One region of the Peribacillus sp. 05N428 genome, then DNA from elsewhere that is predicted to be linked to it. Evidence: riboswitches for the same ligand, from Rfam matches in the RefSeq annotation. Region 1 holds a riboswitch; the other holds the start of a gene.

Evidence for each region. A riboswitch is a leader RNA that binds a small molecule or an ion and turns the genes downstream of it on or off. The one in region 1 is predicted to bind preQ1.
Region 2: another riboswitch for preQ1. It lies ahead of queF (preQ(1) synthase); the one in region 1 lies ahead of AC1DIV_RS11920 (QueT transporter family protein).

The regions. Positions count from the first base shown of each region.
Region 1 covers NZ_JBFTMS010000010.1:51,095-55,311, reverse strand. The annotation lists gene AC1DIV_RS11935 (DUF3892 domain-containing protein) at 1-77, shown strand, start outside; gene AC1DIV_RS11930 (CBS domain-containing protein) at 161-973, opposite strand; gene AC1DIV_RS11925 (YbaK/EbsC family protein) at 1,080-1,601, opposite strand; PreQ1 riboswitch class I at 1,774-1,818, shown strand; gene AC1DIV_RS11920 (QueT transporter family protein) at 1,825-2,310, shown strand; gene AC1DIV_RS11915 (TVP38/TMEM64 family protein) at 2,434-3,090, shown strand; gene AC1DIV_RS11910 (PAS domain-containing sensor histidine kinase) at 3,207-4,217, shown strand, end outside.
Region 2 covers NZ_JBFTMS010000010.1:156,310-160,526, reverse strand. The annotation lists gene AC1DIV_RS12440 (aspartate kinase) at 1-796, opposite strand, end outside; gene queF (preQ(1) synthase) at 999-1,499, opposite strand; PreQ1 riboswitch class I at 1,604-1,649, opposite strand; gene AC1DIV_RS12430 (EamA family transporter) at 1,801-2,637, shown strand; gene AC1DIV_RS12425 (BA3454 family stress response protein) at 2,732-3,022, shown strand; gene AC1DIV_RS12420 (YfmQ family protein) at 3,509-3,958, opposite strand.

The DNA of each region.
Region 1 (4,217 bases):
AATATGGACGTGACATATTACGGAGTGAGCCCGATGGGATTAAAGAAAATAACCTGGATCAACTGCCGGAGTTTTGAGTTTTTCGGGGAGACTGCCTGATATGGGCAGTTTTTTTCTATCTGGATGCGCAAAAAAAAGAACCAGCATGATTAGCCGGATCTTATTTTTCATAAGGATAGGATTCAGAGATTTCGAGCAGTCGGCCGCAGGACTCGACAACCTCGATGATTTCCATCCATGACATGTCCAGACCCAGTTCATTAGCATGGGAAATCTTATCCCGTAATTTTCGGATGGCATTCGCATCCTTCTTCCCTTTACTTTTCGAAGGGATTTGGAAGAAGTGCCTCAATTCTTTATCTTTATGTATAATATCGAATTTATCACTGATTTGCAGGCACTCTATTATATTGATATCCTCATTTTTATCGATTCTCCTTTTATATAATTCAGTTGCCTTTTCTAAACGGTCTTCGCTGATCATTGGATACCAGCTGCCATCGCCGAATCTATCCAGGATGATATCGCTCATCCTCATTTCCAATAAGGTAATATATCCGAATATCAGCATCCTGATCGGAGGCTTTTGGAGGTCGGCATGGGTAATCAACATTTTAATTGAATTATTCTCTAATACGAACACCCTTGTCTTATTCTTAAAAATATGGAGAAGCTGGATCAAAGGGGTTGAATTCGAAACCATTTCCCTTGGTGAGAAGTTTCTCATATATTCAGAAATACTTCCTTCACCTAGTTCTTGCCTTTCGATATATCCGATGATTTCCCCTTGATCTTGGACTGCCAATATATCAAAATTCTTTTTTTTCATTGCTTTCTGGATATCCAGCGCCAGATCGTTTTTATGGCAAAACTCAAGCTCCTGGGCAATGCTCTTAACCGTTATATTTTCTTCATAAAGAGTTTTAAGACTCAGATAGCTGCTATTGCTTTTTCTTTCGCTTCCATTTAACATCTTTCACCCTCCGATCAGGAACACTTTCTGCCCGTTTTCCGCTTTAATAAAAGAAATGCATGAGGCCCCCGCAAATAAAGTTCACTGTAGTGGATTCCATCCCATTTCAAATGCCATCAACTGCATTTCCTGCCGCCGTATCCACATTCCGCTTTTCTTCCCACCCCTTACAAACATCTACCCAATCCTTGGCACCTGAATATTCAAACAATTCAGCGAGTGTAAGTTCTATTGCAGAGTTTGAACTGCCGCAAGCCGGAAACAATGACTCGAAGCGTTTCATCGATACATCAAGAAAAACAGCTAAATCGTTTGCCAGGCCAAACGGGCAAACGCCTCCGATTGCATGGCCGGTCTGTGCAAGCACTTCATCAGGTGAAAGCATTCGTGCCTTGAAACCGAACGTCTGACGAAATTTCTTATTATCCACTTTCGCGTCCCCTGCGGCAACGACCAAAATCGCGTGTTCACCTTCCCCTTTAAAGGAAAGGGTCTTGGCAATCCGCGCTGGGATAACACCGATGGTTTCCGCTGCCTCAATCACCGTTGCACTAGATGTTTCGAACTCCTTTACGTCGCCTTCCCGATTCCATTGTTTAAAATGGCTTTTGACACTTTCGATCGACATATTAATATTCACTCCTTTTTATGTACATATTGAAATAATATCATCCTTCATTGCAATAATTCAAAATCCAATTGTGCTGCTTCATCTGATTGGAAACCTATAAATTAAAACCATTCTTTACAAATTGACGAAACAAGCTTACATGGGATACTATTAATCATCGGGTAAACGCCTGCACGTGGTTCGTAACCATCCCACGATAAAAAACTAGGGAGAGAGTAAAATGAATGTTCGTACACTCGTGATAAACGGGTTATTGGCTGCCTTGTATGTGGCGGTCTCATTGGTGTTTAAACCAATAGCTTTTGAGATGTTCCAATTCCGTGTACCGGAAATGTTGAATCATCTGATTGTATTCAATAAAAAATATATCTACGGTATCGTTGGAGGAGTCTTCATATCGAATCTGCTCTTTTCGCCGATGGTGCCATATGATTTGATTTTTGGGGTGGGGCAATCCCTGCTCGCCTTATTGCTTGTCATTTATGTTTCTCGTTTCATAAAAGGCATTAAAGGACGTATGATCGCTACGATTATCTTTTTCACGTTCACAATGTTTTTAATTGCAATTGAACTGAACCTTGCCTTTGGCTTGCCATTCTGGCTAAGCTGGATGACTACAGCTGTCGGTGAGTTCGTTGTCCTTTTGATTGGAGCGCCAATCATTTATGGAATGAACAAAAGAATTCAGTTTGAAAAGTGGCTTTAAAAGGAATCTTCGCGCCGTTAAGCCACTATAATGGAAAAGAGCTGTCTGCATGATGCGGCAGCTCTTTTTTTTCACCATTGAACTCGAAAATGATAAACTATTAGTAAGAATGGTGGTGGCCCTTTGAAAAAAGTCCTGACCATAATCGGTCTACTTGTAATCGCAATTTTTATATACTCTAATGCAGAACTGTTCACTTTGGTTTGGAAAAGTGATTTGGATTCTGTTATTGGCATATTGAAGGAAAATCTTTTGCTTACATTTATTGTGACATTCGTATTGATGTTTGTACAAAATTCTTTTACAATCATCCCCTTAATTTTGCTCCTGACCATCAATGTCACGATATTCGGATTCATATATGGCTATCTATGGAGTTGGTTTACAAGTGTTGTTGCCTCAGGATTCATTTTTTATGCAGCCAGAAACTGGTTTCAGGAGCTTCTTTTAAAGAAGATTGGTGAAAAATGGCAAGAATCTGTAGTGGAGCATGGCTTCATGTACGTGTTTACAGGCAGGATTTTCCCGCTTATCCCAACAAGCTTAATTAACTTGGCAGCTGGAGTCAGCACCATCACTTTCAAAGACTTTTTATTGGCGACGGCACTTGGCAACCTTATATACTTTTTCTTCCTATCACTGATTCCCTATGGACTGCTATCTGTTGAAATGAACCAATATACGCTAGCTGCGCTTGCACTCCTCTTCTTACTATTCTTCATGATCTATAAGCGTGCAAAAAAGAAGAAGAAACTAACCCTCTTCAGAAAAAACAGGTGACCACATTGGCCCCTGTTTTTTTATTTAGAGATTCTGCATATATTTTTTTCCGATAGTTTGTTAAAATGTGTATGTAATTTTACCTTTGAAATGTCTTAAAATCAGGGAGAATCTCCATGTCCAAACGCTCCATCTTAGCAATATATATCCTATCCGGGATTCTTACATTAGTCGTATTCGACTATTTTTTAACTACAAATATCCATAATAAAGAAGTCTTCATTCAACTCCAAAGGGCGGAAGGCATTGTTTTCCTTTTATCAATAGGCTTAATTCTATATCTTTATTTAGCTAAAAAAGAAGAATTCAAACGATTAAAAGAAGCGGAACAACGTCGGCGCACACTCATCAATTCAATGGTGGATTTCGTTAATTTCAAGGATGGGGATGGCCGATGGCTTGAATCCAATACCTTCGGGCTGCAATTATTTCAATTGGAGCATGTAGATTATAAGGGAAAAAGAGATAGCGAGCTCGCGGAATACTCCGAATTTTATAAAGAATCTTTGATCTACTGTGAAGTTTCCGATGAAGAAACGTGGGTAAAGGGGGAAATTACTAGGTGCGAGGAAATCATCCCTCTTCCCGATGGCAATCACAAGACCTTTGATACGATTAAAGTTCCCCTGTTCAATGAAGATGGTTCTCGTAAAGGCTTAGTCGTCATTGGCAGGGATATATCTGAAAGAGTTGTCGCGGAGAATCAATTATTCGATAGCGAACAACGCTATAAATCATTGTTTGAACACAACCCTTATCCGATGCTGATGCTTGATTTAAATGGAATGATCACGACCGTGAATCCAAGGTTTGAAACGGTAACAGGCTTTCAACAGGAAGAAATACATGGCGCCTCATTCATTAATTTGAATTTTTCAGCAGAAGACGCGGAATTGATCCGTACATCATGCCAATATGTCATGGAAAACCAAAAGGGGATCAAAAAAGGGAAAGATATAGAATTCCTGACGAAGTACGGGAAGTCCATCTTACTTTCTTGTACGTTTGTCCCGATGATGGTTGGCGAGGATTTAGTCGGAATCATTACTTATGCTAAAGAAGTCACTCAAATTCGAGAAACCGAAGCACGCTTAAGAAGAACCGAAAAATTATCGATAGTCGGCGAA
Region 2 (4,217 bases), 110 kb from region 1:
ATGCAGGAATCAGCGCCTCATCATGAAATACCGAGAAACCTGCATAAGAAAGCTCACGCATCTCACGATAGGTTAGTTCCCGGATTCCCTTCGGATTGGAAACCACATTTGGATTCACCGCATAAACGGCATCCACGTCCGTAAAGTTCTCATACAAATCAGCCTTGACCCCATTAGCAAGAATCGAACCCGTAATATCGGAACCGCTTCTTGAGAAGGTTAACACATCACCATCTAACGTATATCCGAAGAATCCTGGAAATACAACGATTCCTGGCTCATCACGCAGAGCATATAACCGATCATAAGACTCTGGCAGCACCCTGGTAAATCCACCTTCATCCGTTACGATCAAGCCTGCCTTCTTCGGATTGATATACTGCGCCTCCACTCCAAGGCTTTGGAAATAACCTGCGACCAGCTTCGCATTATTATCCTCGCCACCGGCCTTCAAGGCATCCAGATAGCGCTTCGGGTTAGATTGATCTGCATGCAGCAGTGCCATTAAATTTTCATGAATCCCTGTGATGACACTCTCGGATATATCCAACTCTGCAGCAATGCTCGCATAGCGGGATACAACATCTTCTATCAAATGCTCTCCGTTATCCCCGCGCAGCTGCTGTTCCGCAGCTTCAATCAATAAATCCGTTACCTTTATATCATCGGAATTGCGTTTTCCTGGAGCGGAAACGACCACAATCTTCCTCTCTGGATCAGAAACAACAATTTCGAATACCTTCCTCAACTGTTCACCTGACGCAAGTGAACTTCCACCAAACTTTGCAACTTTCATCTCGACATCCCCTATTTTCGTAAATATTCTGTCAAAATTAACTCTCCCTATTATTACGCTTTTTCTCGAAACAATCAAGTGGAAATTCCATTATAGGAGGACATTTGTACTTTTAAAAAGGACAGAATGACAGAACCACTGATCGAAATTAGCTATAACTAAAAAAAAGACAACGGGCATATGCCCATTGTCTCTCCATTCTTTAGCGATTATCCACGGTTTCCGGGTATAAGTCATGATTCATCAAGCGGTAATTCGCCATTTCCTCATACTTCGTACCTGGTTTCCCATAATTCGTGTAAGGGTCGATGGAAATTCCGCCCCTTGGTGTAAACTTGCCCCATACTTCAATATATTTAGGGTCCATCAATTCGATTAAATCATTCATGATGATGTTCATGCAGTCTTCATGGAAATCACCATGATTGCGGAAGCTGAATAAATAAAGTTTCAAAGACTTGCTTTCCACCATTTTCACACTGGGAATATAGCTGATGTAAATGGTAGCAAAGTCCGGCTGGCCCGTGATCGGACATAAACTAGTGAATTCCGGGCAATTGAATTTGACGAAATAATCCCGGTTCGGATGCTTGTTATCGAATGATTCAAGGATTTCAGGAGCATAGTCGAATGTATATTTTGTTCCTTGATTCCCAAGCAGTGTGATATCTTTTTTTAATTCTTCTTCTTTTCTTCCAGACATGAAAAGTCCTCCTAATCCCACATTTCAGGGAGATTCATAAAATGGGCCTCTATATAACAAAAACCATATCTCCTCAAAGATATGGTTGATTCGCGAAAAATATCAAAGCCATAGTTTTTTTAAGAGGGTGATGCTATGAACCTCTCCCGTATATCGGGAAATATTTTAAAATTGTCATAGTAAATATAGAAAAAATAATCTAATCTGTCAATCATACATTTTAAATTTGGTTTGATTCTTGATGGCATTCAGCTTAAAATGTAGAAGAAGTTTATCCTACACGAAGGAAGAGATTAAGTCAATGTGGATTTTTGCAGCACTCATCACGAGTTTATGCTTCGGAATCAATAACAGCATTTTTAAATGGAGCAGCGGAAAAGGGTATTCCAAGATACATATCCAATTTTTCTTTTATTTTTCAGCATTTATTTTGTCCATTGTTTATGGAGTATTAATGGATGGTTTGCAGATGAAATGGCTGTCCATCATGCTTGGTGCAGCAATTGGTGTACTGAACGCCAATGGTAACATCCAGATGGCAAGCGCCTTTGAAAAGGGTCCGGCAAGCTTGACATCTCCATTAATCGCAGCGAATGCCATATTCCCCATTCTCTGTGCAGCTTTAATTTTTCACGAACATATTTCTTCCTTGCAGTGGAGTGGAATCGCCTGCATGTTTATCGCTACATTAGTCATCCAATATACACCTAATGCAAAAGGTAATCATCAATATGTCCCATGGATGATGCACACATTACTCTCCATCTTATCTTTTGGTGTGCTCGGCATTCTTATGACGACATCAACACGTCTTCATTTAAACTCCCTTGATATCCTTGTATCAATGTATGGAGGCGGAATGCTTTATCTTCTTTCGGCTCTAGCCTTTAAAAAAGAAAAAATCAAGCTAAAGGAAGTCAAAATCGGTTCCTTAGTAGGCTTTTTAAGCATGATAGGCTATGGATGTTATTTCTTTGCGTTGAACACCGGCATCGCAAGCATCATTTTCCCTGTCGTCAGCCTGAACTGTTTGGTTGTCGTATTCGCTGGATGTTATATATTCAAGGAAAAACTAAAAACCTATCAAATTGCCGGTGTTCTAGCGGCATTAATCGGTATTATTTTAACTAAAATATAAATATAGTTCGTATAATAAAAACGACCTGGCTGTCATGTATTTAAGCCAGGTCGTTTTTTATTTAACCGGAAAATAGAGTAGGTCAAAAAAAAAAGTGTTGACACCTCCTGAAAAATATCAGATAATTTTGAATATTAACTTTCTCGATTTTACTGCTTTTGAAATGTTTGATTATCCTTCTGCCACGGGTATAAAAGAAATAGGTACAACCACCTCATTTAATTCTGAATCAGGAAAGGAAAGATGCATAATGGTAAAAGTTACAGTAACAGTTGATTTCCAAGGAAAATCTTATCAAACTAACGTCCTAACTAAACCGGGTACTGATCATGAAGTAATTTTACAACAAGCCCTTCATCAAGTTGAAAAACAATGGAAAGCATAAAAAAGCAGGCATCGCAATAGATACCTGCTTTTTTTTACCTTAAATACTATTCAAAATACTTTTCATATGCACGATTAACGACCCTCTTGCAGCAATTCCCTCCTGCTTAAAAACACTTTTAATTATTATTATTCAAAAGACACTAAAATTAAGATGTCAGTTTGTGTACTAGAATTTTTTATTATGAAAAAATTCCCAATTGAAATGGGATTATATAATAAAAGTCTTTTAAAAAGACGGTCTTTTAAAGGCGCGTCTCAGCTGTAGACAATTTAACCGTTAATTTCCACTCCAGGCACTCGCTTTCCGCGGGCGGTCAGGAGCCTCCTCGGTGCCTTTGCGCCTGCGGGGTCTCCCTTGGACTCGCTTTTCCCGCAGGAGTCTCGCATCTTCCGTTCCAATCAACTTTGTTTTAAATTTTAGTTAGAACCCTTTTGTTTGCAAACTCAAAGACGGTCTTTTAAGGACCGTCTTTTTAATGTTCTATTAAACTAAATTTCTTATTAATGGCATGGAACGTTCTTGGAGGCTATCGGAAAACAGACTATAAGAAATGAGCTTCTTCCTGTACTGTTTAACTACATCCACACGGTCGCTGTAAATATATACAAATAACCTAACATCCTTTTTGCCTCTTTTAGTATCAATGACCAATGGAGTCCCGCTGTTCTCTGGATGTAAAAACAATTGCTCGTTCCCTGGGAATATATGATTTTTCTTCAAAAACCTAGCTTTATTAAAATAATTAATAACTTGAATTTTTTCTTCACCTTCTAAACGTTTTCCGTCAAAGGTTACGATCGCATTCCCGCCACTAATTTCTGCGTGTATTTTAAATTTGCTGATAATCCAATTAACTGCATCGGTTGGAAGACAGGAAACCAATATTTTTAACAAACTTAAGATAATTGTCAAAATCAAAACCGGCAAAGTCAATTCATCATCTCCGCTACATTTATAAATTAATTCTTATATCACTTATTATATCAAAAGGGGCTGACCGTTTTTCTTAGTAGATGTGTCCGTTCTATTAACGTTTCACATTAGTTATACCGCTGTACTTAAACTAACGGGTTCTCGAAGAAGGGCATTAGATAATCAAACTATTATTTAAAAGTGTATACTAAATCAAAAAAAAGAATCCATTTTTGAATCATTTGATTACAAAAATGGATTTTTATATACAACTAATATG